DNA from 3 places in the Exiguobacterium sp. QJM3NY_9 genome. Region 3 is predicted to be linked to each of the others. Evidence: riboswitches for the same ligand, from Rfam matches in the RefSeq annotation. Region 3 holds a riboswitch; each other region holds the start of a gene.

What was found. A riboswitch is a leader RNA that binds a small molecule or an ion and turns the genes downstream of it on or off. The one in region 3 is predicted to bind S-adenosylmethionine.
Region 1: it holds a riboswitch for S-adenosylmethionine, as region 3 does, so the genes downstream of both, AC0VYQ_RS02390 (2,3-diketo-5-methylthiopentyl-1-phosphate enolase) here and ribD (bifunctional diaminohydroxyphosphoribosylaminopyrimidine deaminase/5-amino-6-(5-phosphoribosylamino)uracil reductase RibD) in region 3, are expected to answer to the same signal.
Region 2: it holds a riboswitch for S-adenosylmethionine, as region 3 does, so the genes downstream of both, AC0VYQ_RS15060 (LLM class flavin-dependent oxidoreductase) here and ribD (bifunctional diaminohydroxyphosphoribosylaminopyrimidine deaminase/5-amino-6-(5-phosphoribosylamino)uracil reductase RibD) in region 3, are expected to answer to the same signal.

Annotation. Positions count from the first base shown of each region.
Region 1 is NZ_CM149679.1:467,747-477,883, forward strand. Features, by position in the region: gene AC0VYQ_RS02365 (MBL fold metallo-hydrolase) at 1-48, opposite strand, end outside; gene AC0VYQ_RS02370 (arsinothricin resistance N-acetyltransferase ArsN1 family A) at 122-622, opposite strand; gene AC0VYQ_RS02375 (1,2-dihydroxy-3-keto-5-methylthiopentene dioxygenase) at 810-1,349, opposite strand; gene AC0VYQ_RS02380 (methylthioribulose 1-phosphate dehydratase) at 1,365-1,985, opposite strand; gene AC0VYQ_RS02385 (2-hydroxy-3-keto-5-methylthiopentenyl-1-phosphate phosphatase) at 1,982-2,641, opposite strand; gene AC0VYQ_RS02390 (2,3-diketo-5-methylthiopentyl-1-phosphate enolase) at 2,638-3,864, opposite strand; SAM riboswitch class I at 3,909-4,010, opposite strand; SAM riboswitch class I at 4,215-4,317, shown strand; gene mtnK (S-methyl-5-thioribose kinase) at 4,394-5,563, shown strand; gene mtnA (S-methyl-5-thioribose-1-phosphate isomerase) at 5,560-6,606, shown strand; gene AC0VYQ_RS02405 (sugar ABC transporter substrate-binding protein) at 6,626-7,705, shown strand; gene AC0VYQ_RS02410 (sugar ABC transporter ATP-binding protein) at 7,702-9,219, shown strand; gene AC0VYQ_RS02415 (ABC transporter permease) at 9,219-10,137, shown strand, end outside.
Region 2 is NZ_CM149679.1:2,955,304-2,965,440, reverse strand. Features, by position in the region: gene AC0VYQ_RS15105 (NAD(P)/FAD-dependent oxidoreductase) at 1-951, opposite strand, end outside; gene AC0VYQ_RS15100 (hypothetical protein) at 1,096-1,242, shown strand; gene AC0VYQ_RS15095 (nitroreductase family protein) at 1,506-2,141, opposite strand; gene AC0VYQ_RS15090 (nitroreductase family protein) at 2,195-2,830, opposite strand; gene AC0VYQ_RS15085 (MarR family winged helix-turn-helix transcriptional regulator) at 2,848-3,297, opposite strand; gene AC0VYQ_RS15080 (YczE/YyaS/YitT family protein) at 3,454-4,122, opposite strand; gene AC0VYQ_RS15075 (DUF817 domain-containing protein) at 4,281-5,060, shown strand; gene AC0VYQ_RS15070 (DUF2325 domain-containing protein) at 5,153-6,421, shown strand; gene AC0VYQ_RS15065 (DUF975 family protein) at 6,489-7,163, shown strand; SAM riboswitch class I at 7,354-7,458, shown strand; gene AC0VYQ_RS15060 (LLM class flavin-dependent oxidoreductase) at 7,531-8,589, shown strand; gene AC0VYQ_RS15055 (ATP-grasp domain-containing protein) at 8,586-9,533, shown strand; gene AC0VYQ_RS15050 (SRPBCC family protein) at 9,638-10,096, shown strand.
Region 3 is NZ_CM149679.1:2,716,587-2,726,723, forward strand. Features, by position in the region: gene AC0VYQ_RS13765 (DUF6612 family protein) at 1-174, opposite strand, end outside; gene AC0VYQ_RS13770 (putative bifunctional diguanylate cyclase/phosphodiesterase) at 247-2,898, opposite strand; gene ribH (6,7-dimethyl-8-ribityllumazine synthase) at 3,178-3,639, opposite strand; gene ribB (3,4-dihydroxy-2-butanone-4-phosphate synthase) at 3,641-4,825, opposite strand; gene ribE (riboflavin synthase) at 4,825-5,451, opposite strand; gene ribD (bifunctional diaminohydroxyphosphoribosylaminopyrimidine deaminase/5-amino-6-(5-phosphoribosylamino)uracil reductase RibD) at 5,436-6,482, opposite strand; FMN riboswitch at 6,642-6,786, opposite strand; SAM riboswitch class I at 6,937-7,041, opposite strand; SAM riboswitch class I at 7,257-7,359, shown strand; gene AC0VYQ_RS13795 (alpha/beta hydrolase) at 7,420-8,178, shown strand; gene AC0VYQ_RS13800 (thymidine kinase) at 8,350-8,967, opposite strand; gene AC0VYQ_RS13805 (DedA family protein) at 9,152-9,802, shown strand; gene AC0VYQ_RS13810 (type B 50S ribosomal protein L31) at 9,838-10,083, opposite strand.

The DNA of each region.
Region 1 (10,137 bases), 800 kb from region 3:
GGCATAGGTCAAGACGAGTGTCGCATTTCGAATTTGCTGGATGTTCACAGGCAATCTTCCTTTCTTGTACGAATCTTCCTCGTCTCATATTCCCGACTTGCCGAACCTTTAATCCAAAACATCATTGGTCCGGTTTAGGGAGAATTTTTTCCATCGCCAGGACATCGACGTAATACCCGTTTAACATTCCTTGTTCTTTAAAGGTACCGACGATTCGGAATCCGGCTTTGATGTAGAGTTTTTGACCGATCCGGTTGAAGGGGAACGTGAAGAGAATCAGTTTGTGCATGCCGTGAATGATTGCATGTTCTTCGATGATGTCGAGTAGTCGTTTTCCGATTCCTTGTCCGCGGTGGGTCCGTGTGATGTAGACGGACAGTTCGCCGACGGACTGATAGACGGGACGCGGATTGTAGGCATCGAGCGAAATGAAGCCAAGAATCTTTGACCCTTCATAGGCAACGTAACCGGCATGTCGCTCGGAGCGTTCACTGAACCATTGCTGCATGAAGGCGAGATCCTTCGTATCCGTCTCGAGCGTCGCGATGCGGTCTTCGATTCCTTCATTATATATGGCGAGCACATCCGGTAAGTCGGTTTCTTGAACGAGACGAATCATCATACACGTCATCTCCTTTTCGAGTACTTTTCTTCATTATATCGGAGATGGGTGAAACAAACGCCATGTTTCTAGAATAGGAAATACGCTCCGACACGTGCTTTCCTCAAACATGTTTGTCAGACAACGTTTCAGTACAAAAAAGCCCAGGTCCTCTATCGCTAGAAGACTTGGGCCGGCCCGGACTGAATTAGTTTGCTGAAGACAGGGCGTCCCGCTCGTAAATCGGCACCCAGCCGTCCGTCGTGACGAAGATTCGGATTGCTACCACTTTCCGGTCTTCCTGGAGCGTGAAGTAGTGGCGCGTGTTGACGGGAACGGAAATCAAATCACCGGGATTGAGCTCGATGTTGTAATAGCCGACCTCCTCGTCTTTAATCGCAAACACGCCATGGCCGCTGACGATGAAGCGGACCTCGTCATCGGTATGATGATGTTCTTTTTGGAAGTTGACGAGTAATTCATCGAGATTCGGTGTCGTATCCGACAGTGCGATGATGTCAGCCGTCTGGTAACCGCGACGTTCCGAAACATCTTTAATCTCGTCCGCGAATGTCGTTAAGATCGTCTGTTTGTCGTCATCCGTTAATGTAAAGTTTTCGACGAGGTCGCTTGGTAACTTCGAGACGTCCCATTGTTCATATAAGACGCCGCGTGAAGCAAGGAATGAAGAGACCTCATTTTGATCCGTATACCGTTCGTTTGTCTGTTGGAAAAGTACTGTTGCCATTGTAAATTCCTCCTTTTAATGAATCGCCTGTCGGCACGTTTGTAGTTTTAAGGTGTAACTGAACAAAAACTCGAATGCTTCCAACTGTTTTTTCGCTTCAAAGGCAGTCGGTGCCCAGACGGTGATGCCGTGATTGCGAATCAGGACGGCGCCGCTCTCGGCATGTACATGTGCTGCAAAGGCAGCGGCAAGCGTCGGAATGTCGGCATGGTTCGGGATGATCGGCACACGGACTTCCGCATCTTCTTCCCAACGGCCGAGTGCCTTGATGATTTCCTGACCGGCAAACCGAATCTCGCCTTGATCGCCGTACAGTTCCGAAATGACATTATTGTCAATCGTATGGACGTGAAGGGAACACCCGGCAGTCGTTCGGTTGAAGACCTCGACGTGGAGCAATGTTTCGGCAGAGGGACGACCCGTCTGTTCGCCGATCAGTTGACCGGACGCGTCGACATGGACGAAGTCGTCCGGTGTATCCTGCCGTTTGTCCTTCCCGCTTGCCGTCACGAGAAATTCAGTCGGTTGATCGGCTGTCCGGATGGCGAGATTGCCGCTTGTACCGGGGAACCAGTCGCGTGCTGCAAGTTCCTGTTTGACGGCACGTAATTCTTCATATCGTTTTAAGAAGGTCATGTGTACACCACCTTTGTCTGCAGATGATTCAATATGTCATGAAAGTTTTCAAACGGTGTATACGGGATGCCGTGCTGTTCACATAGCGTGATCAGATAATCCCGTGCATAAACGTGATCCGCCTGCTTAGCCAGTTCAAAATCTGTTACGGAGTCGCCGATCGCGATGATCGTGTCACCATTCTGCTTCAGCTTCCGGGCGATCGAGGTTTTGCAACAGCCGCATTGATTTGTACAGGCCGCGTCGCAGGAATGCGGCCATTCGATTCGAACCGTCTCCTGGCTGAAGTCACTGCCGTTGCAATAAATCGCTTCGTCCGTCAGTACATCCGCAAGAATCGGCTGGACAAAAAAGTCGATCCCGCCGCTGACGATGGAAAAATCAATCTCGTTTGATTTGGCAAAGGCGAGCAAGGTGTCGAAGCCGGGACGAATGACTGCCCGTTTCATCAAGAAATCAATGTAGTCCTGTTTTTGACTGGACGGAAGCAGCTGAAACATCTGTCCGACGCCGGACTGAATCGAGAGCGACCGGTCGAGCACACCTTGTTTTAACGGTTCAAATTTTTCCGGCGGAGCGAACTCCTGCATCAAGGCGATGATATTATCGTGCTCCGTTACCGTTCCGTCAAAGTCACATAAAATCCGGATTGTCATTTCGTGATCCCCCAAGCATCGAGGGCGACACGTAATTCCTCGTGCTGGCGGGCGGCACTTGTCAGTGATTCGCCGGCCAGTGCTGCGCCCAGTGCCTGGCGGAAAGCGGTGACTCCGGCCGCAGCACCTTGCGGATGACCGTGGACACCGCCCCCGGCATTGATGACAGAATCGACGCCGAAATCACGAACAAGCTGGGCGACGAGACCCGGGTGGATTCCGGCGGACGGGACCGGGAGAATTGTTTTGGTCTCACCGATTCGGGTCGCTTCGACGGCAATCCCGCGGGCCAAGTCTTTGGCGAGGGCGACATTCCCGTACGGCGACGGGAACAGTGTCAAGTCGGCACCGGCAATCCGCGGCAACGTTCCGAGCAGGACCGGGGCGGCAATCCCGTACTCGGGACTGGCGATCAAGGCACCGCTCAACGCCGGATGATTAAAGATCGGGACCGGGATTTCCGGATCGGCTGCCAGTTCCCGCAAGACATCAAGCCCGTATGTAAACGTGTTGAGCAGGAGGGCTGTCGCTCCGGCTTCGACCAGTCGTTTCGCCTGCTCTTTCAAGCGGAAGACCGGACCACTCAACGTAATCGCATAAAGGGCCCGTTTACCGGTCCGTTCATAGTGTGCATCGAGGACTTCCCGTCCAATCCGCGCCCGGTCGAGTGCCGGTGTCAGCGGATTGTCGTATAAGATTTCGTCATCCTTGACGAGATCAATCCCGCCGGCGAGCTGGGCTTCCAGTTGTTCCCGTAAAAAAACGATGTCCCGTCCGATGACGCCTTTGAAGATGCTCATCAACAGGGGGCGGTCATGGACTTGGATCAACTGGCGGACGCCCTCGATGCCGAATTTAGCACCGGGGAAATCCGGTGTGAACGAAGCGGGAAGCTGAAGATCCGTCAGTTTGATTTGACCGTCGAGTGACAGCTTGCCGAAGACGGTCGTCAAAATCGCCGAAAAGTCCCGTGAGACGTTGTGTTCCGGATAACGGATCGTGACATACCCTTTTCCGTCGTGTTCTTCCGTATGGACGACTTGTCCTTTAAAGGATTCAAGCTGTTGTTGTTCCAAGTGATTCAAATCGGTCCATGAGCCGACCGTCAGACCGAGGGCGATTTGCTCTGCCCGTTTTGGTAACTGATTGGTCACGCCGAGTTGGTAAGTTACGGTAATATACGCCATGATCGTCGTCTCTCCCTTGTTAAAAAATACAAAAATGGTCCCTCGTCAATGACAAGAGACCATGAAAAATTGCGCGTGGACTCTTATCTGTCAGCGTGTTAGCTGCAAGAATTAGCACCGTGCCAACTGGTCGGTTGCTGCGACATCATAGGGCTCGTCCCTCCGTCTGCTCTTGATAAGAATTGGATGAAATTGTGAAATCTAATTGCAATTTTTACATGAGATGGACGTGATGTCAAATAATTTTTTGAAAATTTATTTTTTTTGAAATCAGCTTCTATAGATGGCGGTCTTTTAAATGGTTTTTCACTAAAATTTGGAATTGACAGATGATTTAAGACGGGCGTAATATTCGAATCAACATCGAACACAACAACCACATATGACTCTTATCGTGAGTTGGCAGAGGGAATTGGCCCGAAGACGCCGCAGCAACCGACCATCCGGCACGGTGCTACATCCAACAGACATTCGTCTGAGAGATAAGAGGACGGATGATACCCCGCGCCTCTTTTCTATGACGAAAAGCGGCGTTTTTTTGTGTAGAAATGAAGGGGGAAGCAAGATGGCATATCAAGCATTTACAGAACAGGACGCCATTAAACGTGTCCGGGAACTCGGACTCATCGGACAGGAAGAAGCGACGGCAGAAGAAATCGGCGACGGGAACTTGAACTTAGTCTTTCGGATTCAGGCAGGGAAAGAACGTTTGATCTTGAAGCAGGCATTACCTTATGCAAAAGTCGTCGGGGAAAGCTGGCCCTTGTCACTCGAGCGGGCCTGGATCGAACAGTTGGCACTGAAGGAATTCGCAAAATACGCGACGCCATTCGTTCCACGGGTCTTTCATGCCAGTCATGAAGAAGCGTACACAGTGATGGAGGACTTGTCGCACCTGCAAATCGTTCGGACGGGATTGCTCGCCGGCGAAACGTATCCGCTCCTTGCAGAACATGTCGGTTCTTACTTGGCGCGGACGTTATTTTTCACGTCAGATTTTGCGCTCGGTCCAGTCGGAAAAAAGCAGGTCGCACGTGACTATTACAACCCGGATTTATGCGACATCACGGAAAAGTTAATCTTTACGGATCCGTTTTACGACGCGGAAACAAACAACATCGAGAGCGGCTTGGAAACAGACGTACAGCAGCTCTGGCAGGACGAAAAACTGAAGCGGGAAGTGGCGAAGCTCGAAACGTTGTTCATCACGAAAGGGGAAGCCTTATTACACGGGGATTTACATACAGGAAGCATTTTTGCTTCGGCGGGCGAAACGAAAATCATCGATCCGGAGTTCGCTTTTTACGGACCGTTCGGGTTTGATGTCGGTCAGTTCATTGCCCACCTCTGCTTTGCGGCGTATCCGAACTATGCTGAGTTGCAGGAGACGCGGGTGAAGGATATCGATACGTTCTGGCTGACGTTTGCTTCGACGTTCACGGCACTTTGGGAACGGGAAGCCGTCGAACCTTTCCGGACGGTACCCGGGCTTGTCGATGATGTCCTCAGTACAATTCTCCAAGACGCGCTCGGTTTCGCCGGTTGTGAACTGATCCGGCGGACGATTGGTTTGGCACCGGTCGCTGATTTGGAACAAATTCCGGATGCTGCGACGCGCCTCGAACGGAAACGTCATGCCCTACGCCTCGGGACGGCATTGATTAAACGGCGCGGCGAATGTAAGACGTTTACTGACCTCCGGAATTTCGACGTGACGGAGGAATTGAGCCGATGAGCGAGTTTATCCGTAGTGTCATCTATGAGCGGGCGTGCTTAATGATCCTTGATCAGACCCGTCTTCCGCAAGAAGAACGGTACGAAGTCATTCATGATTTGGCGCAAGCGGTCGAGGCAATTAAACAACTTCGTGTCCGGGGGGCGCCGGCAATCAGTCTGTTTGGTGGTTTCGTCCTCGTGCAGGAAGCGTTTCGGACGACGGGATCGCTTGACGAGGTCAAACAAAAACTGTTGACGGTATCGGCGGAATTACTGGCGACCCGGCCGACCGCCGTCAATTTGCAGAACGTACTCGATGCGCTGAATCAGCTTATCCTTTCGAGCACAACGCTCGAGGAACTGCCGAAACGTCTGGAACAAAAAGCAATCGCCCTTTATGAAGCCGATGCCAAGACGTCACGGCAAATCGGTGTGCATGCGTTGGAGCTGTTTCAATCGGGAGACCGGGTGTTGACGATTTGTAACGCCGGATCGATTGCGACAGCGGCGTACGGGACGGCACTGGCCCCGTTTTATCTTGCGAAAGAACAAGGCATCCCGTTATCCGTCTATGCGTCGGAAACCCGACCTTTGTTGCAGGGGGCGCGCTTGACGACATGGGAGCTGCAACGGGCAGGGATTGACGTCACCTTGATCACGGACAATATGGTCGCACATACGATCAAGGAAAAGCAGATCACCGCCATCATCGTCGGCGCGGACCGGATCACCCGTAACGGGGATACGGCCAATAAAATCGGGACGTTCCAGCTGGCGTTACTCGCACGTGCCTTCGGGATTCCGTTTTATGTCGCCGCGCCGCTGTCGACGTTTGATGTGACGAGTTTATCAGGTGACGAGATTGAGATTGAAGAACGCGATGCCCGTGAAGTGACGCAACTGGCAGGAACAGTAACGGCACCAGCCGGAACAGCGGTCTTTAATCCGGCGTTTGACGTGACGCCGCACGAGCTTATCACGGCGATCATCACGGAACTCGGCGTCATTGAACGGCCGAGCGTGGAAACGATTGAACAGGCAATCGGACAACAGGTCATCTAAACAGACAGGGGAGATTGAGATGAAAAAATTAGCATTCTTGCTCGCACCGGCAGTCTTGCTGGCTGCTTGCGCCAATAGTGAAGCGACACCGGCGAAAAAAATCAGCGGTGTGCCGGAAAGTGTCCAAGGCGACATCAAGATTGCCGTCATCCGCAATCTGGCGTCCGATGATCATACGAAACAATTTTTGGACGGTGCCCGGTCGGAAGGGGAGGCACTTGGGTTTAAGGTCAACACGTTCATTTCCGAAGGCAATGACGTCAAGTTCAAGGAACTGGTGGCGCAAGCCGTTCAGCAGGATTATGACGGACTGATCATCTCGCACGGAAAAGAAGATTATGCCTACGACATGATTAAACCGGCGATCGACAAAGGGATTCAGGTCGTGACGTTTGATACGGTGACGAAGAAAAAGGACCAGACGTTAACAGGCATCACGGAGACGTTCCAAGATGATCACAAGCTGGCAGAACTTTCACTCGATGAAGTGACGAAAGTGAAAGACGATAAGCCGGTCCGGGTCATCAAGTTGTGGTTCGGTCCGGGATTCGCACCGCTTGACCGCCGTCAGGAAATCTATAAGACGTATGAAGCGGACGGCAAAATCAAGACACTTGAAACGGTCGGACCGACGAATTTCCAGGATGTCCAGGGCGATATCGCGACGAAGATGAACGCGATTCTCGCGAAATATCCGAAAGGAAGCATCGATGCCGTCTGGGGAGCCTGGGATGAAGTCGCAAAAGGTGCCTATAAATCCTTAAAGGATAACAAACGTCAGGAAATCCCGTTGATTTCAATCGATGTCTCGAATCAGGACATCAACCTGATGCGTGAGAAGGGAAGCAACTGGGTGTCGACGAGTGCCGTTGATCCGCATTTGATCGGACAGACGGACATGCGCCTGCTCGCGAAAAAACTCGCCGGTGAAAAAACACCGGGCAGCTTTGATCTGGACGCTAAATTAGTCGAGCAAAAGGCGCTCAAAGCCGATACGACGATGTACAATCTCGATACAATGATCAAGGGCTGGAGCACATCCGAGAAATTCAATGAACCGTGGATGGAAAAACTGCGGAAAGCGAATGCTGCGAAATGACGCAGCTGGACGCGACGAACCGGCTCGAGATGCGTGGGATTTCAATTGAATTCCCCGGTGTCAAAGCGCTTGATGCTGTTGACTTTTCCGTCCGCCGCGGGGAAATCCATGCGCTCGTCGGAGCGAACGGCGCCGGTAAGTCGACGCTGATGAAAGTATTGGCGGGAGCGCATGCGGCGTATGACGGGACGATTTCGTTTGAAGGTGTGCCGTTGACGATCGATTCGCCGCGTGCCGCGAAACGGGCGGGAATTGAAATCGTCTACCAAGAAGTCGATACGGCATTGATTTCGTACTTGACGGTCGCGGAAAACATTTGTCTCGATTTGTTGACGAACGGACAGCTCAAAGGGGTCATCCGGCAACGCCGGTTGGAACAGATTGCCTTGGAGGCACTCGGGAAACTCCAGGCTTCGATTGATGTCCGGCAACGGGTCAGCGAACTGCGCCTTGCCGACAAACAGTTGGTCTTGATCGCCCGGGCACTCGTTCAAGACAGCCGTTTTTTAATCCTGGATGAACCGACGGCGCCGCTCAGTCAACGGGAGACAGAACATTTGTTTCGCATCATCAAGGAACTCGCGACACGCGAACAATTGGGCGTGATTTTCATCTCACACCGCCTTCAGGAATTATTTGAAATCTGTGAGTCGATTTCCGTCATGCGTGACGGAAAACTTGTCGCCCGCCAAGCATTAGCCGGGCGAACGAAAGAGACAATCGTTGAACAGATGCTCGGAAGACGTTTGCAACAGACGGACCGGCAAACCCGAACCGTTGGGCAAGCGTTGCTCGAGCTCGATCAAGTGACAGTCCCGGGTGAGCTGGATCAGCTGTCATTGACGGTTCATGCAGGTGAAGTGATTGGAATTGCCGGACTTGTCGGAGCGGGAAAAACCGAGCTCTGTAAGACGATTTTCGGAGCGACTCCGACTGTGGGGGGACAGATTCGGATAGCCGGCGAACCGGCGACCATCCGGTCGCCGCACGAGGCAATCAGACACGGGATTGGTCTGGTCCCGGAAGAACGCCGGAAAGAAAGCATCCTTGTCACGGATCCGATTTATCAAAACATGACCGCGGCAAGTCTCAAACAATTCGTCAATCGGTTCGGTTGGGTCAAGACGGGAACGGAACGGACTGCCGCCAACGCTATCATCAAACGATTGGCGATCAAATCAACGGATGAAACACAACGCGTGGAAGGATTATCCGGCGGGAACCAGCAGAAGGTCGCGATCGGCAAATGGCTCCTCGCCGATGCTGCGGTCCTGCTGCTCGATGAACCGACAAAAGGTGTCGACGTCGGGGCGAAACGGGAAATCTTCGACGTGATCGATCAACTGGCCGGAAAGCAAAAAGCGATTCTGTATGCGTCCAGTGAATTCGATGAATTGCTGGCGGTGACGGACCGGATTTATGTCATGTATGACGGGAAAATCGTGTTCGAGACGAATACGTCGGAGACGACGGAAGACCAATTACTGCTGTATGCGACAGGGGGGATGACTTGATGAACGAGGTACTTCACGAACCAACGACGGAACCAAAACCAAACACGGAACGGCACGCATCCGGTAAACGGCTGTTACGCTTTTTGAATGACTGGGGGATCGTCCTCGCAATCCTTGCACTCATCGTCTTTTTTGCCGTGACGGCACCAAGCTTTTTACAGGGCGCGAACCTGATTAATATTTTGCGCAGTATCTCGATTGTGACGATCATCGCGATTGGGTTGACCGTCTCGCTGACCGTCAACGGCTTTGATTTATCGGTCGGTTCGACCGCGACCTTTGCGAGCTCGCTCGTCGTCTCATTTTTTGTCTGGTACAGCCTTCCGCTTGGTCTGTCGATCGGCTTGGCGATTTTGATTGCCTTGAGCGTCGCGCTGGTCAACGTGTTATTGATCGTCAAATTCAAGATTCCCGACTTGTTTGCGACGCTTGCGACGATGTTCATCTTTGAAGGGGTGGCGATGACGTATACCGGCGGCGGATCAATCAGTGCCGGGATGCCCCGTCTCGACGGAACACCGACAGTCGGGATGATTCCGGAAGCCTTTCTAAAAATCAGTCAGGCACCGTGGATCATCCTAATCATGCTCGCCGTCGTGGCAGTGACGCATCTGTTTTTGAACCATACACGACACGGCCGCTTCTTATACATCATCGGCGGAAACCCGGAGGCGGCACACTTGACGGGGATCCCGGTGCATCGTTACCGGGCACTGGCCTATGTGATTGCCGGACTACTCGCGGCAGTCGGAGGAATCCTGCTTGCGTCGCAGGTCGGATCGTCACAGATTAATGCCGGATCCGGCTATTTGATGCCGGCAGTCGCGGCTGCCTTCATCGGTTCATCGTTTGCCGGACAAGGGAAACCGAACGCACTCGGGACATTAGTCGGAGCCTGCTTAGTCGGGATTCTTGAGA
Region 2 (10,137 bases), 240 kb from region 3:
ACCGAGACGTTGGACGACAATCCGGTCCGACCCCTGGTTGATTTGTCCGATGACTGAAGTCGCAAATTGATTCGCTGCGGTCAACGTATCGAAATAGCGTGGTAAAAACAACGTGAAGTTTAAATTTGCCGTCCCCGTCGTCTGTTCGCGGAAATTTTGTCCGTCCGGCATGACGAGACCTTCTTGATATTTGCGGATGATCCGACCGGTCGGATTCATGCAGTAGGTGACGGCCGTTCCAGCGTCAGATGCGTATGCCAGTTTCGTTTCGAACGTGTCCTGTAATACAGTCCGAAAAGGCGCTTCATCCATTTCAAACCGAATCCCGAGGTCGAGTCGTGTTTTCGTTTGCACCAGACCGAGCTGCTTTAGCTGCTGGCGCATCCAGTCCGTTCCGGAACGTCCGGTCGCAAGCACGACTCGTCGGCTCGAGAACGTCTCTGACGCTGTTTTGAGTGTGAATGTAGTATCCGCTTGCTTCTGTATCTGTTCGACTTGCGTCGAAAAGCGGAACGTGACCGTCTGCATCAACATGTCCTCCAGTCGGGCGAGCACCTGTTTCGTAAGTGAAGTTCCGAGATGACGGACGGACGTCTCGATTGTATGTAAACCAGCGTCTTCAGCACGCGCCGCAAATGACGCATTATGAGTGGAATACAAAGGGACCTCCAGTGCTCCGTACTGACACAGGACGGCATCGACTTGTTGCATTAAGCGAAGTGTCGTTTCCGGACCTAACTTTTGTTCCAGTTCGCCCCCGAACTCTGTTGAATAATTGTATTTTCCTTCTGATTTACCGAGTCCGCCAAAGCCGAGGTAAGCGTCTGTCACGGTTCTTTCGGCTAACGGTTTTCCGGCGTCAATCACTAAGACGGATTGTCCGTCCTGTACGAGTTCGTGTGCCAGAAAAATTCCGGCGACACCTGCGCCGATGATTGTTACGTCATACACCTGCATCCGCTCCTTTTTCGTTCAGTATACAAAAGGATTGACTGGAACTGAATTTAAATGCAAAGGAGGGACAGGAGATATAGCAAAAAGCACCCCGTAAAACGAGGTGCTCAGCGTGTAGACAAACGCTTATGAAGCGTGAACATGTTATATCGAGAGGCAATCCGTTTGCGCTTCCCTGTCACGCCTCGTCTTCAAAGCGGCAATCTTCCGCGCCGCTACAGCAAAGCTGCAGGGTCGCGACCGATTGCTTTTCGCTTTAAAAGCGATTCGAGACGGATTGCGCTCTAAACCGTCTGCCATCCCGGCTTTGCGTCACGACGTTACCTAAAAAGCGTCATTTTTCTGTGGACTCCTACGGGGAAAAGTGCGTTTTTAACGCACGTTCAGAGGCAGGCAAGACCCTGCTCATTGTCCGTGAGGATCAAGGAGCAACGGCTTCCGCCTCGCCCGAGGAAAGCAACGAAAAAAGACGCTTTTATCTCCCGATAGAACTTTGTCTACAGTCGGAGCACCCCGTTAAAACGAGGTGCTCTCTTCGTCGTGCGGATTGCTTATTTCCAATCTGTGATGTCGTTGATTGGAAGACGGACTGATGGATATCCTGCGTCAACGGCTTTCCCGATTGAAAGGAGCATGACAGGGAGGTAACGATCTTTATCCATGCCGAAAGCTTCAGCGATTTGATCTTTTTCGTATCCACCGATTGGGTTTGTATCGTAACCGTGCGCACGAGCGACGAGCATCAATTGCATCGAAACGAGACCGGAGTCGATCAAGATGCTGTCACGAAGTGTGTCTGTATCTTCTGGGCGGTAGAATCCTTTGATTGCCGGAACTTGGCGATCGCGGACTTCTTGCGGCATAAGCCCTTTTTCAACAGCCATGTCGTAGATTGTATCGATGCTATCGACCGCATTCATGTCGCCGAACACAGCGATGACAGCAGATGATGTCTCGACTTGGACTTGGTTGAACTTCGCGAGTGGAGCGAGTGTCGCTTTTCCTTCTTCGCTGTCGATGACGAGGAAACGCCATGGTTGCATGTTGACGGAAGACGGTGCGAGTGTTGCTTCTTCAAGAATTTGTGTCATTTCTTCTTTTGAGATTTTTACATCCGTGTCGTAGTTGCGGATTGAGCGACGGCCTTTTACGATTTCCATAAAGTCAGTAGTTGTTTGAGTTGTCATAGTATTCAATCTCCCTTGTTGTGTTCTCTATTTTTTGATGAAGCGAATCGAACTTATTTCCAGTCTGCGATATCGTTGATTGGAAGACGGACTGATGGGTATCCTGCATCAACAGCTTTCCCGATTGAAAGGAGCATGACTGGTACATAACGATCTTTATCCATGCCGAAAGCTTCAGCGATTTGATCTTTTTCGTATCCACCGATCGGGTTCGTATCGTAACCGTGTGCGCGAGCGACGAGCATCAATTGCATGGAAGCAAGACCTGAGTCGATCAAGATGCTGTCTTTAAGTGCACTAGCAGGAACGTTTTCATACATACCTTTGATTGCCGGAACTTGACGATCGCGGACTTCTTGCGGCATAAGCCCTTGTGCGACGGCTGTATCGTAAATGTTTTCGAGTTGATCGATGGCGTTCATGTCACCGAAGACCGCGATGACAGCAGATGATGTCTCGACTTGAACTTGGTTGAACTTCGCGAGTGGAGCGAGTGTCGCTTTTCCTTCTTCGCTGTCGATGACGAGGAAACGCCATGGTTGCATGTTGACTGAAGACGGTGCGAGTGTTGCTTCTTCAAGAATTTGTGTCATTTCTTCTTTTGAGATTTTTACGTCCGTGTCGTAGTTGCGGATTGAACGACGGCCTTTTACGATTTCCATAAAGTCAGTAGATGTTTGTGTTGTCATGAGTAAGCTCTCCTTTTTTATCGTGCAGTAGTTTTAGGTAATGTTAACGCGTTATCTTCAATGCGCTGAATCATTTGTGCCAGTTGATCTTGTTCTTCTTCAGTAAAGCCGGTTAACAGACTTTCCAAGAAGTCATCTTTTTGCTGGCGCAATTGTGTGATACGCGTGGCACCCTCTGCAGTTAATGAGACGAGGATGACACGGTTATCGCTCTCAGAACGGACACGTTGAATCATTCCGTTCGTTTCGAGATGTTTTAAATGTCGCGTCACGGCAGCGTTGTCGACATTGACGCGTTGCTGCAATTCTTTTTGACTAATCGTCTTTCCGACCTCGAGTTGGGCTAGTAAGTCCATCCGAGTCTGACTGAAGCCATCTGTACATAAATCAAATTTTTGCGCAATCGTCTTATTGACCGAGACGAGCGCATAAATGAGGCGTCCTTTTTCCGTACAAGAAATACTCAAATCATCACATCCTTCCCTTCGTTCCAAGAAACCTTTGACGTATCAAAGATTGATATGTAAACGAATATAACGTGTATTTTTTCTAGGTGCAACTAATCTGCTTCATCCACGAAAAAAAGATACCATTTCTTTCGAAACGATATCGAGTCAGGCGGCTCAGCTGATTTTTTGTTCGTTCGGTCGAACGACCCCAGCATCGATTGCGGCAATCATCCGCCGGAAATAGACTAACCAAAATTGAAGAAACGGTCCAATCAAAAAGATCGAGAGGATGGTCCCGAAAAAGACGGGGCCACCGAGTAACCAACCGAGACCACATGCCGTTATCTCCATGATTGTCCGCATCATCCGGATTGAGGTTCCGAAACGATCCGCTAACGTCAAGGTCAATCCGTCACGTGGACCGGCGCCGTATCCGACGGCGACGTATAGCCCTGCCCCTATGCCGATGATGAAAATACCGAAGATGAGCCATACAGCGTTTAGCCAGACAGCTGAAAACGACGGAAGCAAATGAGAACCAAGTACGAGGTTCATGAAGACACCGACGAAAATTGCATTGACGAGTGTCCCGACTTGCGGTCGAATCCGGTCGAGTAAGTATTTGACGAGGACGAGCAGCAGACCGACGAGAAGAATGACCGTCCCGACTGACAAAGGTGTTTTGTTTTGAAGACCGAGATGCAGGACATCCCAAGTCGAGACACCGAGGTTAGCGGTGATCATGATGGAGGAACCGACGGCGAGTAAAAAGAGACCGCTTAAAAATAAGAACCACTTCAACGTTGCGCGCAGCAACCAGGACGTATGGAAACGTTTGAACATCGTTGCGTGTCACCTCGATTCAATAAGATACGTATTCGTTAACTGTATCACGTTCGTGGACTAAAGCAGAAGCAACAAATTGTCGAATGTCCAACTTGAGAAGGAGGGAGGTACGGCGAACGTCTCGTATACTTAAAGAAAGAAGAGGAGGGACGTCGATGCGATTGATTCGCCATCTCATCCGTTTTACATATCTTGAAGCGCTCTGTTGTATCTTTCCAGTAGCCATCTTTGCTGCACTCGCCTTATCACGTTATTTGCCGAGTGAACCGATTGCCCGTTATGACATCCTGTTACTGTGGTGTCTGTTCGTCCAAGTCGCCTTACTCGTGACCCGTTATGAAACGAAAGAAGAGTTCAAGCTGATTCTTATTTTTCACGTCATCGGATTAGGACTTGAGCTGTTTAAAGTCCACGTCGGTTCATGGAGTTATCCGGAAGACGCATTTTCGAAGGTGCTGGGTGTTCCGCTCTATGCGGGCTTCATGTATGCCAGTGTCGCGAGTTACATCTGTCAGGCATTTCGGCGACTTGATCTTCGGTTTACGTCCTTTCCACGTCCGACCCTCGCACTTGCTGTCGGGAGTTTGATTTACTTAAACTTTTTTACGCACCACTGGATGCTCGATTTACGGTGGTTCTTGATGGGACTCGTCATCGTCGTCTTCTTTAAATCGTGGGTCTACTTCCGACTAGAGGATACGATTTACCGTCTCCCGCTTGTCTTATCATTTTTACTAATTGCCTGGTTCATTTGGCTGGCGGAAAACATCGTCACCTTTTTTAAGGGCTGGGTCTATCCGCATCAGCAAGAGGGGTGGGCACTTGTCGATTTTGGCAAATTATCGTCTTGGTTCTTACTCGTCATCATTACCGTCTTGATTGTAGTCGTCGAAAAATACCGAAGTGGCGACTCCGCAGTCGAAGTTAAATCGTAACCCATAACAAAAAAATACCAGGTTGTTTTTTTGCGCGGGTGAAGCATCATGACCTTGCTATAGTTGGAAAAAATAGCAAAGGGGTTTTTAACATGATGCATCACGTAATCGAACGAGCGAAGGAGTTAGTTACAAGCAAACTGAACATCGTCGAGACAGCAGACGACTGGGGTTTGTTACTTGAAGAAATCAACGGAATCGATGAATGGGTCCAGCTGTCGCAGTACTACGCGCCACGTCAAACAACGACGAAACTAGTAGAACGTCAGGAAACACCATCTAGCCTCCCGATCAAAATGATCCAGGAACGGAAGGAAGAAGTTGAACGGACTGTCGAACAACGGTATTCCTATACGTTTGAACGGCAATTAAAGGGTGGCTCGTTACGGGAATGGCCAAACAGTCATGTCTCAGAAACAGAAATCCGTGACTGGAACCTGGAGCATGGGATGGAAGTCCGTGTCCAAGTCCTACATCAAGATGAGCGCCGGACGTCGCTTGAAATCTTAGCCGTCGTCGCGACGGATCAAGTAAAACCACTTGCAGAGCGAATCGTTTTTGAAAAGTGTATCGTCAAGAACCATGGCATCATCGAAGCGACGATTGACGGTCCACTGCAAGATGAGACGGGAAAACCGTTCTATTACACGACACCACTCGAAGACATGCGGTTCTTCCAACTGAAAGCAGGTCAACTCGTCGACCTCGTCATGTGGAAAGGTCATCCGGAGACATTAACGATTGTCTGGAAACACGCATTTCATTACGAAGTACCGACCATGACGGAATTACCGGCACGCGACGTATCGAGTGGTTCGCCCGAGTCCGTCACTGCGTCACCTGCAAACAAACAGACGAAAACAGGACGCTACGACAAGATGATGCAACGGAAACCGAAGGCGAAGAAAGTCAAAAAAGAGCGGCGCCTCCGGGAAAAGAAAGTCCAGCAACTCGAACGTCTCGATACGACGACATTACCAGGTCAACCAATCGAATTCGTCGATAAAACGGCACTCGATTTTGCTTCCTACGACGGCATGCGTCTCGTCATCGTCGGTAATGAGCAACAGCGCGCCGTCTACCGCGACTTCTTTGCGGAGACAGGGATTGAATTAATCCATCTTGGCGGTGACGCCCAAGCTGCGAAAAAAATTGCCTGTCTCGCGAAAAAGACAGATGCGATCGTCGTCATCAAAAGTCGCGTCTCCCACGCAGCAGCGGCACATGTTCTCGTGCAAGCAAAAAAGCACGATATTCCGTTTGCGATTGAACGACTCGATGGACGACGCTCTTTGTATACGGCGTGCCAGCAACAACTTGAAAAAGCAATGGTCCAACGTTTACTAAAAGACGAGCGTTAAAAAGTGAAACCTCCTCAAAAATAAACCGTAAAGAAAGGTAGCACTTATTTTTGAGGAGGATCTTTCGATGTCAAAACAATTAAAATTAGCAGCGCGCGAGTCGTTGCAGGGACGATGGGGCTTCATGGCATTAATGATGTTGTTGTTCTTAATCATTCAAGGCGTTCCGAACGGATTTGCGTCCTCACCCGAAGAGGATTTCCAATTTATCGACCTGATTGGTATGCTCTTGACGGTGTTGACCTTACCGGTTGCAATGGGATGGTCATGGCTCGCCCTATCCGTTGCCCGAGACGAGCAGACGAAAGTCGCAGATTTGTTTGAGCCGTACAAAATGTTCTTGAAAGCCATTGGAGTGTCAATCGTCCAAACCTTTTTCTTAGGGCTATGGTTCTTACTTTTCATCATTCCAGGAATCATTAAGTCATTCTCTTACATGTTGACGTATTACATCATTCGGGACGAACCATCGATTGGCATCCTTGATGCCATTACGCGTTCACGCCAAATGATGGATGGACACAAAAAAGAGGCGTTTTTCCTCGTCCTTTCGTTCATCGGTTGGTTCTTGCTCGGAATCATTACGCTCGGAATTGGTTTCCTCTGGATTGGCCCGTACTTCAGCGTCACAATCGCGAAGTTCTACGATCGCGTGCGTGGGGAAGAAGTTTCGACGACTGGTCACCGGACAGCCATGATGGATGCAAATCACAATGACTCACCGTTCGTATCACCAGAATGAATTGATTTTGAACAGCACCATACAAAGCAGGGATTGCCATCTTAAACCGATGCGCAATCCCTGTTTTTAGCTTCTAGACAAAGAAGTATCAAGAAACAGAGTGATTTTCCAAATGTTTTTTAATTCCGATAGGAAAAGAAGGTTTAAAGGTTGCTTTACTCTGCTAAAAGATGTACGCTAATTTCAATTATTCTTATCACGAGAAGTCGAGGGACTGGCCCGACGACACTTCAGCAACCCCGCATGAGCGGAAGGTGCTACTTCCAAGAGGAATTTATTCCTTTGAAGATAAGAGCCGACAGTAGACATTCGTCGCTCTTTTCTAAACGAAAAGAGCGATTTTTTATGCAAAAAGGGGGCACAGGGGATGGAATACGGATTTTGGTTACCAATCTTCGGAGGTTGGTTACGAAACGTCGAGGATGAACAAATGCCGGCGACATTCGATTATGCGAAACAAGTCGCACAGACGGCAGAACGGATTGGCTTTTCTACGACATTGATTGCAGAATTGAATTTAAACGACATTAAAGGAATAGCCGAACCGAGTCTTGAGGCGTGGACGACGGCAGCGGCGATTGCGGCGACAACGGAACGTTTGGAAATCATGACAGCCGTCCGGCCCGGTTTTCATAATCCGGCGACGACAGCGAAAATGGCGGCGAACCTCGATCAGTTGAGTAACGGACGTTTTACGCTCAACGTCGTTTCGGCCTGGTGGGAGGAAGAAGCCCGTCAATACAATGGGATATTTACAGCCCATGACGAACGATATGCCCGGACGGAAGAATTCGTGACGGTCATGAAAGGATTATGGGCGGACGCATCACCCTACAGTTTTGACGGAGACTACTATCAGCTGGAACGGGCAGAGCTTCACCCGAAACCCGTTCAGCGTCCCGGAATCAAGCTCTACGCTGGTGGTGAGAGTGAGACGGGGAAACAGACGATCGTCAATCACTGTGATGCCTATGTCATGCATGGGGGAACGGTTGATGAAGTCGCGACGAAAATTACGGATATGAAAATCCGCCGCGCGGCGACCGGGAAGCAGCCGCTTGCGAGTTTCGGACTGGCAGCCTATATCATCTGTCGCGAGACGGAAGAAGCGGCGCTCGAAGAATGGCGCCGGATTACGAACGTCAAGGAAGACGGTGCCGGATATGCCGGATATGACGACTTCGTCAGTAAATCGCAACTCGAACAACAGGTCAAACGAAATGACTATTCGGTCTCAAACCGTGGACTGCGTCCGAACCTGATTGGGACGCCGGATCAAATCGCAGAACGGATTCTTGAATTTGAAGCGGTCGGGGTGACGTTGCTCTTGCTCCAATTTTCTCCGCAACTCGAAGAAATGGAACGCTTTGCCCGCGAGGTCATGCCACGTGTCGAAGCGAAACGAAAGGTAGGTCAACTAAAATGACGAAAATTCATATCTTACACGAAAATCAGGAATGGACGGATCATTTAATCAAGCGACTCGAGGAACTCAACTTACCGTATGAACAGTGGCACCTCAACGAAGGGGTCGTCCCGCTCGACGAAACACCACCGGAAGGCGTTTTTTACAGCCGGATGAGTGCCTCGTCCCATACACGCGGACACCGGTATGCACCAGAATTGACGGAAGGGGTCCTCGCTTGGCTCGAAGAACATGATCGGACCGTTTTCAACGGAACCCGTGCGTTACGACTCGAGGTCAGTAAGATCAACCAATACACCGCCTTACGCAAAGCAGGTATCCGTGTTCCGAAAACGACGGCAGCCGTCGGACGTGATCAAATCGTCCAAGCCGCTCAAAACATCGGAGTATCGTCGTTCATCACGAAACACAATCGTGCCGGTAAAGGACTCGGCGTTCAATTGTTCCACTCGATTGAAGCACTCGAGACGTATCTTGACGGACCGACATTCGATGAGCCGGTCGACGGCATCACGTTGATTCAAGAGTACATTCAAGCACCTGAACCGTATATTACGCGTTGTGAATTCGTTGGTGGTAAGTTCGTCTATGCGGTCCGTGTCGATACGTCGGAAGGATTCGAGCTCTGCCCCGCGGATGCTTGTGTCATCGATGATTTGTTCTGCCCGGTTGGGGAAGAGGCGGCAGAGACACCGATGAAATTCCAAGTTGTCGATGGGTTCGATGACCCGATCATCGCTCAGTATGAAGCGTTCTTGCAGGAAAATAAAATTGCGGTCGCCGGGATTGAGTTCATCAAGGATGCGGACGGGACGATTTATACGTATGACGTCAACACGAATACGAATTACAATTCGGACGCTGAAGCGGCAGCTGGGAAGTTTGGGATGCTGGAACTCGCCAAATTCCTCGGTCATGCGTTAGAACGTCAAACCGTGAAGTGAACATCGAAAACCACTTGAAGTAAGAAAAATACCCTGATTGTGCCGTAGTCGAGCGTTAGAACGACGGACATCAGGGTATTTTTAAACTAAAAGGAGGTGGTGTCATGGTGACGTGGCGTGAAGAAAAAGTACTTGCGATTCCAATCGAACAGGCGTGGCATCTGTTTGATCACGATCGACTGCAACGACTCATTCCGGGGGTAGTCCAACATGAGGTGATTGAACGTAAGCCGGGCGTCGTCGGATCGACGTACCGCCAAACCTACATGCAAGGGAATCGTCTTGAAACCTACATCGTGACCGATCTCGCTTATACGAATGAACCGGACTATAAACAAAATACGATTGGTTTTACGTTAGCGAAGATGTTTCGCCTTGAGATGTCGTTTGCGCTGAAGCGAATCGATGCGACGAACTGTCGTTTGATTTACACGGGGAAAAATGAAGGCGTCAACTTCGTCGGTCGCAGTCTCTTATCGTTAGGCGGAGAACGTGAAAACGAGAAAATCGTCAAAGGATTTCTCGAGCGGCTCGAAACAGAGGTTAAACAAATCCAAAACTAAAAACAGGTGTCTTCCCTTCCGGTCATGACGGAAACGGGGAG
Region 3 (10,137 bases):
CAGACCGCCGACTTCTGAAAAGATGTCGCTCTCCATATGAAACGACTGAATATCCTCCTGTGCTGCCGTCGCCTTTTTTAACAGTTCACTATTCGACAGGTCGTCTTGACTGCATCCGGCAAGACCGACCGAAGAAACCATTGCCAGCGAAAAAAACCATCTTCCCTTCTTCATGTGCGTTCCCTCCTCGTTTACCTGTGTCTACGAGTCGATTTTGGAAAAAGTTTCAAACTGATTCGGTTACGCTTAGCGCTGATCCGGATAGAGCAACGGCTCAATGGCTTCAGGCCGCATCGGACGACCGAAATAATAACCTTGCATCCGTGTACACTTCAAGCGATTCAAGACGTTGACTTGTTCGAGCGTCTCGACCCCTTCCGCGATGACTGCTACATCCAGCGATTTTGCTAAATGAATGATGGAGGAAATCATCGCATATCCACTCGTCTCGATATTGATTTTTTCAACGAATTCACGCGGAATCTTTAACGTATCAATCGGGAAATCGACGAGACGGGATAATGAGGAATAGCCTGTCCCGAAATCATCAATCGAAATCGTGAACCCCAGCTCTTTCAAACGATGCATCGTCTTGACCGTAACCTCGATGTCTTCGACTGCCGATACCTCCGTGATTTCTAAATCGATTCGCCTCGGGTCGACGTCTGTTTCTGCTAAAAGTTGCATCAACGTCAGGACGAACGTTGGGTGATGGAACTGTTGCATCGATACATTCAAGCCTACCTTCAAGGCGATGTCTGCCTGTTCCCAGCGCTTCGCCTGCAAAAAGCCTTCACGTAAAACCCATTCGCCAAGACGAATGATCATCCCCGCTTCTTCCGCGAGGGGAATGAAATCGTTCGGTGAAATCATTCCGAGCTCCGGATGATTCCAGCGGACCAACCCCTCGACACCGACCATCTGATACGTGATCGTGTCGACTTGAGGTTGATAATACAAGACGAGTTGATTCGTCTCAATCGCATGGGGGAGCTCCGACTCAAGTCGTAGCCGGTATGACGCCGCTTCCGCAATATCATCAAAGAAGACGACCGTTTTTCCGCCTTTTGCCTTTGCCTGATACATCGCTAAATCCGCTTGTTTTAATAACGTCACGACATGTTTCGGTTCCGTTCTTTGATGGCGAACTACTCCGATGCTCGGGCTCGAGACGACTTCAAGTCCTTCAATATTGTACGGGATGCTCAACTGGTTAAGAAGGCGCTCAGTCCGGGTTCTCGCCCCTTCTTCCGACACGATATGACGGAGAATGACCGTGAATTCATCGCCTCCTTGTCGGGCGACGACGTCTTCGATTTCTGTCGCGCGGCGTAAGCGTTCTGCGACTTGAATCAGCAATTGATCGCCGATGTGATGTCCAAACGAGTCATTCACGAGTTTAAAATCGTTTAAGTCGATGAAGCAGAGAATGATCGTTTCTTGACTTTGTTCTTGCTCGACTAAATGGTGTAACATCTCTTCGAAATACTTTCGATTGACCGCTTTCGTCAAGTGGTCATAGTACGCAAGCTGATGGATTTTCAATTCATTTTTCCGCATGTCTGTGATGTCACGACCGATGCCGAACAAACCAACAAGTCGTTTTCGGACACGAATCGGAATTGTCGTCACGCTGAGCAGGACATTGTTGCCACCTTCCTTTCGAAACACCGTCTCGAATTGTTCAGCGCTCATCTTATCTTGATCCGCCATGGCAGAAGTCCCTTGTCCAAGCAATTGATCGTACGACCGACCAATCAACTCGCTCTCACAATGTTCCGTCAGTTTTTCGAATGATGGGTTCGCACTTTCGATTTGTCCTTTCAAATCAAGAGAATAAACGGCATCCGGATGATACGTAAAGAGTGATTCATAACGTTCCTTACTCTCTTCCAACTCGTCCGCCTTATGGTGGATTTCTTGAATCAATTGATGGTTACTTAAAATCATTAAAATTTGCCGGACTAAAATTAAGAGAATCGTCACCCCGCAACCAATCATCAATCCATTTAAGGCATCTCCCCGTTGCGCATAAAACAGCATTGTTGAAAACAATAGAAGTACGAGGAAATACGGTAAAAATAACCGCCCGAGATGCAAGGATTGCCTTTCTTCCTGCTCGACTCGGATATGCTCCATCGTCACTTCTCCCGCGTGACCGGAAATCGCGACTAACAATAAACTTAAAATGAATAACGGATCAATCGCTGCGGTATTCTCATACCCATGGATGGTCGTCATATATAAAAAAATGGTATCGGCGATAATCTGAATTAATATTCCGATTAATAAAAAGGAAAAACAGGTCGGTCGTGTGACAGTTTGTCGTTTTTCGATTAAGAAGTAGATGCTGATGACACAAAACAGCAACACGACATCATTCATCGGATACGCGAACGCGACGAAGTTTTCCGCTGTCGACGCTTGCCCATCCGCTAAAGAAGGACGAACCAAGAAAAACCAGCTGTATGTCACAGCGACAGTCATGACGATTAAAATATCAAACACGAATCGAATCAATTGATGTTTCGTCACGTATTTTCGAATCAAATGAAGAAATGCCATAAAGAAAAAGAACGATTGCAACATATAAAAAGGGTCCGGCAGACCGGGAAAAGGAACGGCAACCTGTTGGATATTTTCATAAGACATCCAAATCAGTTCCGCAATCAGATAACTTCCTGTTCCGAAAGCAAGATAGAGAAAAAACCGACCTTGGTCCCGGCCATTCGTTCGATATGTGTGCAGTAAGAATAATGTTGCAGCTATACAGCCTATGATAGAAAAAATGTTATTCCCCCACGATGCCAGTTCCGGTCGATCGGCATAAAACCAGATCCAACTATAATAGCTCAAACTAAATAAAAGAACGCCGTACACGTAATGAATCCGCTTCATGTTCATTCGCCCCCCTTTCTTCCAAACCTCTAAGTTTTCCGTACTTTTATTATTATACGGTGGTTATACCATCCCGTGTATGCGTGACCATGAATTATTGACAAAAAACAGAAAACTTTCTATCGCATGTAAGAGGGGCGCGACCTCAAAAAGGAATCGCTCATTTTCCACGCGCTTTCCTGCAGGAGTCGCGTGAAACGAGTGATTCCTTTTGAACGATCTAACAGGTGGCGGATTGACTTTTACGTCCGTCCCCGTTTTACATCCGATAGAGAAACATTACTGAAAACTGCGTAACAAGTTCGCCATCTCGATGGCAGAGACCGCCGACTCATATCCTTTGTTCCCTGCTTTCGTGCCGGCCCGTTCGACCGCTTGTTCAATCGAGTCCGTCGTCAATACACCAAAGATGATCGGAACACCCGTCTCACGCGACGCACCGGCGACACCTTTCGCGACTTCATTGCAGACATAGTCGTAATGCGACGTCGCACCGCGGATGACGGCACCAAGTGTGATGACGGCATCATACTTACCGCTTTTCGCCAGTTTTTCCGCGACGAGCGGAATCTCGAATGCGCCCGGCACCCACGCCGTATCGACGTTATCCGCTGCGACACCGTGACGACGGAAGGCATCGTTTGCTCCTCCGACTAATTTAGAGGTGATCAATTCATTGAATCGTGCTGCGACGATCGCAACCCGGAGTCCTTCGCCCGTTAAAAATCCTTCGTATACCATCTTAATTTCCTCCTTCGAGATCGAGCAGATGCCCGAGCTTCGTCTGTTTGGTTTTGAGATACTGGTGGTTTTCTAAACTTGCCGGTACTTCATGCGGAACCCGCTCCAGCACGGTGATGCCGTACGTTTCGAGCGCTTGCTGTTTATCCGGGTTATTCGTCATCAAACGGATTTTCGTGACACCGAGATCCTGAAGCATCGCTGCTGCGACGGCGTAGTCGCGTAAGTCGGCTGCAAATCCGAGCGCATGGTTCGCCTCGACCGTATCGAGTCCTTGTTCTTGGAGCTCATAAGCTTTCAGCTTCGCCATCAGACCAATCCCCCGCCCTTCTTGACGCAAGTAGAGGACAGCACCACCTTCTTGTTCAATCCGGTCGAGCGCCGCGTCGAGTTGCGGACCGCAGTCACACCGTTTTGATCCGAAGACGTCACCCGTCAGACATTCGGAATGAACCCGGACGAGCATCCCGTCTTCTGCTTGACCTGATAGCACCGTGACATGTTCCTTGGCGTCAGGTGTCGTATAACCAAGCATCCGAAACGCCCCGTGCGTCGTCGGTAACAAGACTTCCGCTTCACGGCGGACAGGGCGCTCGAGATAGCGGACGAGAGCATCGATCGTAATCATTTTTAAATCATGTTCTGCTTTATACGTCACTAAATCATCAACCCGTGCCATCGTCCCGTCGTCTAAAATGATTTCACAGATGACGGCCGCTTCTGCGCTTCCCGCGAGCCGTGCCAAATCGATCCCTGCTTCCGTATGACCACGCCGGACGCGGACGCCGCCTTCGTTTGCAATCAACGGGAAGATATGTCCGGGACGCTTGAACTGCTTTGGACCATCCGTCAACATCCGCTGAATCGTCATTGCCCGTTCCGCTGCACTGATGCCGGTTTTCGCATCTTCATGATCAATGCTGATCGTAAAAGCCGTTCCGTGCGGATCCGTGTTGACATCTGTCATCGGTCGGAGTTCGAGTCGTGTTGCGATATCCGGACTGACCGGGACACAGACGAGTCCTTTGCCGTAAGTGATCATGAAGTTAATCATCTCGGGTGTCGCGTGTTCCGCAAGTAACACGAGATCCCCTTCGTTCTCACGGTTTTCATCGTCACAGACGATAATCGGTCGTCCGCGTTTTAAGTCATCCACTGCTTCTTCAATCGAATCAAATCCGTTCATCATGCTTCGCCTCCTAAAAATGCCGACCAGTCCGTCTTCGCATCCTTCTGCGTAAAGTGATAGAGATGTTTCGCCATCAAGTCACATTCGATATTGACGAGGGCACCCGTCTGCAAGCGATCGAACGTCGTGACTTGGCGTGAATGGGGAATCAATGAAATCGTCACCGCGTCGTTTCCGACATGTTGCAGTGTCAGGCTCGTACCATTGATTGCAATCGATCCTTTCGGAATACAGTACTTGCTCCAATCGCCTGCCTCAAAACGGTATTCCATCGCTTCACCGTCCGGTCGCCGGCTGAGAAAACGAGCCGTTCCGTCGATATGCCCGCTGACGAAGTGACCACCGAACCGTCCATTCGCCGGCATCGCGCGTTCGAGTTGAACGGCTGCTCCGACCCGTAACGTCTGCAGCGACGTCGCTCGGATCGTCTCATGGACCGCATCGGCCGTGAATCCGCTCTTCGTCATCGCCGTCACCGTCAAACAAATGCCATCAACGGCAATGCTGTCGCCAATCTTTGTTCCGTCAAGCACTGCTGTCGCTTCGATTTCGAGCGCCAACCCGTTCGGTCGAGGGACTTTCCGTTTTATTGTGCCGAGTTCTTCAATCAATCCGGTAAACATGTCATCCTCTCCTTTCGTACATACTGGAGATGGACGTCCGGTCCGATTTGGTTCATTTTCACTAAATCAAAACGGTCTTCGATGTCCTGTTCCGTCGTCAAAGACTTTGTCCCACTGAAGAGGGACGGTGCCTGATAGAGTTCGATCATATCCACGAGATCCGCTTCTAAAAATGCGGATTGAATCGTGGGACCGCCTTCAATCAATACACGCCGGATGCCTTGTTCATATAAAAGTTCGAGGATTTGGTCCGGTGTCGCATACGTCCCGACGAAAACCGTCACGTTCGCCCGTTCGCTTGTTCGTGGCTGTTCCGTCAACCAATACGTCGGATTCAATCCGTCATTCATGACTTGAAACTCATCCGTCAGGCGCCCCCGCCGATCGACGATGACGCGGACCGGTTCGATGCCGGTCGAACTGCGCAACGTCAATGCCGGGTCATCGATGATCACCGTGTCGCTTCCGACGAGAATCGCGTCGTGTGTCCCGCGTAACTGCCGTCCGTCAGCACGTGCCGCTTCTGAAGTGATAAAGCGTTGTTCACCCGTCGCGACCGTCCCGTTCATCGTTTGGGCGACTTTCACTGTGACATGCGGACGTTTTCGTTCGATTGCCTTCCAAAACGGTTCGTATAATGCCTCCGCCTTATCTTTTAGCAACCCGACTTCAACCTCAATCCCCGCCTGACGGAGACGTGTGATACCGCTTCCTGCGACGAGCGCGTGGCGGTCCTCTGTCGCGATAAAGACGCGCGCAATGCCGGCTTTTAGAATCGCTTCCGTACACGGCGGTGTTTTGCCGTGATGATTGCACGGTTCGAGCGTCACGTAGAGATCGGCTCCGCGTGCCGCTTCACCTGCCATGAGGAGCGCTTCGACTTCGGCATGGGGTCCTCCCGCATAACGGTGGGCCCCAAAACCAACAATCCGCCCCTGTTTGACGATGACGCAGCCGACACTCGGATTCGGGCTCGTTTGACCGTTTAACATGTGTGCTAGTTGCATCGCATAACTCATGAATGTTTCCATTTTTTCCGCTCCTTTCAATAAAAAAGACGCCTCCTGTAAAAGGGGGCGTCGTGATTGAAGGATTGACGAAATAAGCGTCTCGCGTTTCTGTTTTTACACATACAGAAACAGACCTTTCCCTGAAAACATTTTTCCAGAAAATGGCAGCAAGCGCATTGTTTCGTCCTTCTCCCATCCGGACTTTACCGTCGGCCTTGGAGTCTCACCAAGTCAGCCACAGTGCGTACACTGCAGGTCGCGGGCTCGTCGATCCATTGATCGCATCACCGCCGGTTGGGATTTTCACCCTACCCCGAAGAACTGGTTATTGAGTTATACAGCTCAAGATTAGCATAGGTCATTCTAAAATACAAAATGAATTGTATTTCATTCTCTTTTTTAGAAAAACATCAAAAAAGGACCCTTCTCTTAAAAGAAAAGGGTCCTCTCATCTGCACTAAGGCAGAATCCGCTCAGCTCATCTTTCAGACAAACGTCTGATGGAATTGGCACAGTACGACGTAAGAAGTCTGTCGCCGAGGTTTCGTAGGGCCAGTCCCTCCACCTCTCTCGATAAGTGCTGCGGTATGAAGTTCATATGTGTGATGTTTCAAGTCGTTCTTATGTCGTGAATCTACTGCTTACACTACGGGGATTCCCTTCTCAAGTCAACCATATTTTCAAAATTAAACCAAATTACCCAGTTTATCAATTTTGACTTCTTTTTAACGTCTTGACAACGTATTTCAATCAATGATATTCTCTTCACAATGATTATTCCGACAATTCCTATACGATATATCAAGAGTGGGCGAGAGATCTGGCTCTACGAACCCACGGCAACCTGCAACATGCAAGGTGCTCCGACCAGCAAAGCCGATGCTTTGGATGATACTTACGATAATCTCGTAGTGCGCCTAAAGCACTACGAGTTTTTTAATAGAAGGAGGAACCCTTTATGAATTCATCATCACCTGTTCTGTGTGGCGCAGAAGATTTTTTGATTGAACGAGGTCCAATCGGTATTTTACTGTCTCACGGTTTTAACGCCACCCCTCAAAGCGTCCGCACTGTCGGAGAATATTTTGCCGCCCAAGGGTTCACTGTGTATGCTCCGCGCCTCGACGGGCACGGGACGAGTATCCAGGATTTCGAAGCGTCGACTGCCGAAGATTGGAAACAAAGCCTCCGCCAAGGGTTCGACGTCTTAACCAATCATTGTTCGTCCATCTTCATCGCCGGACAATCGATGGGTGCGACACTTGCCCTCGCCCTCGTCGCGGAAGGATTACCTGCTGACGGATTGATTACGATCAATGCAGCGTTATCGATTCCTGCCTATGAATCATTATCTTTCGAAGACTGTCCACGCTACTTAAAAGAAAGTACCCCAGACATTAAACGTGAAGCGTTTGAAATCATCTATGACCATGTCCCTGTCGTCTGCGCATCGGAACTTTTAACCTTGATTGACGAGACACGTCCGCTCTTACCAACCATCGAGATTCCAACGCTTATTTTATATTCTGCCGAAGACCATGTCGTCCCGCCTGAAAGCTCGGATTACCTTTATCAAGTCATCGGTGCGACGGACAAACGGAGCTATTGCCTGCTTGACTCCTATCATGTCGCGACCCTCGATCATGATCAAGAAACGATTGTCCACGAGGCAACACGCTTTGTGCACCAATATAGTCGTTTGAGCCACACCGGTTGATGTCTTCCCTACGCAAAAGCAAGGGATGAAGACTGTTTCGATACGTGTCTAAACCGTCCAAAACAATATGAATGCGCACAAAAATGGCCGATACTCCCCTCGAAATGATGGGCGTATCGGCCATTTGATTGATGTAGTCCTGACTGATGAGTCAGTCCTTCGTTTGCTTCATCAGTTCTGTTGCTGTTTCTTCCATTGTTGCAGGGCTTGCGATTTCCCCGGCACTTCATGGCAGTGGCGGCAACGCGGCTCATACGACTCTGACGCACCGACTAAAATGATTGGATCATTGTAGTTGGCAGGTCGACCGTCGATTAAACGTTGCGTCCGTGATGCAGGGTCACCGCACGACAGGCAGATCGCCTGCAGTTTCGTGACGAACTCTGCCCGTGCGAGAAGTTCTGGCATCTTACCGAATGGTTCCGCCCGGAAGTCTTGATCGAGTCCGGCACAGATGACACGTTTTCCGTCTTGCGCGAGGGCCTCGATGACATCGACGATTTCATCATCAAAGAACTGCACTTCGTCAATCGCGACCACTTGTGTCTCTTGTGCGACTGCCGCGTACACGTCACGGCTCGTCGCCATCGGTACCGCGATGACAGAGTTGCCGACGTGAGAGACGACATGTTCTTCATGGTAACGGTCGTCGATCGCCGGTTTAAACACTTGGACCGGCAACTTCCCGTACTGTGCCCGTCGAACACGTCGAATCAATTCTTCCGACTTACCAGAGAACATACTTCCGCAAATCACTTCAATCCATCCGTACTGATTTATTACATGCATCATTGCAAAAACACCGTCCTCTAAAATTAGTCACTTTAACGAGTATAGCCCGAATCGATAATGAGAAAAAGAGTTGACTTCTCGAAATCAAAAATCCATCCGTTCATTCCCATGATTCCCCACCTTGTCGTTTTAACTAGTCCTCATTTCCTGTACACTATAGAAGAAGAATTTATGAAGGAAGGTGTCCCCGATCCATCACATATTACATGAAGTACTTCACCAATATGGTTCATTTGGACTTGCGCTTTTACTCGCAGGTGGAATCGTCGGGCTTCCCGTTCCCGATGAAACGTTACTTGTCATGTCCGGTTTTTGGATGCATCAAGGCAATTTACCCTTAATCGGAACGATTATCGCCGCTTATGCCGGCAGCTGTATCGGGATGACGATCAGTTATCTCCTTGGTCTCAAACTCGGAATGCCGCTGCTCCACCGGATTGGTCCGAAGATGCGCATTTCAGAAAAACATATCCTAACGGCAGAAGCCGGCTTTCTTCGTTATGGCAAATCGGTCCTGATTATCGGATACTACATACCTGGTCTTCGGCAGCTGTCTGCTTTTTTCGCAGGCGTCTCGAAAATGCCTTTCCGGATCTTTGCATCCTACGCGTATACCGGCGCACTGATTTGGATTAGTGTTTTTCTCGGGGCTGGTTATTTCCTCGGTCGCCACTTCTCATTCAGTCGTGTCTTTGAGCAGTTCGCTAAAAATCCCGATTTACTGCCCTATGTCATCGGCATTGCCGGCGCCATCGGCTCATCTTTTATCTTAAAAACCTATCTTTCGTATCGCGCCCAGTTCAGTCTATACAAAAACAGCCTGCTCCAGTGATGGAGACAGGCTGTTTTTTAATGGATAGGTCGCAATTACTTGCGGCCGTATTTTTTGTTGAAGCGATCGACACGACCGTCTGCAGCGTTGAACTTTTGACGACCAGTGTAGAATGGGTGCGAGTCCGAAGACACATCCACGCGGATGAGTGGGTACTCGTTTCCATCTTCCCAAGTGATTGTTTCGTTCGAAGAACGAGTAGAACCAGTTAAGAATTTGTACTCAGTAGTTGAATCCATAAATACAACTTTGTTGTAGTTTGGGTGAATTCCTTGTTTCATGGTTGATTTCTCTCCTTCCGCCCTGGTTCATTTGCTGAGCCAGAGTAAGTTACC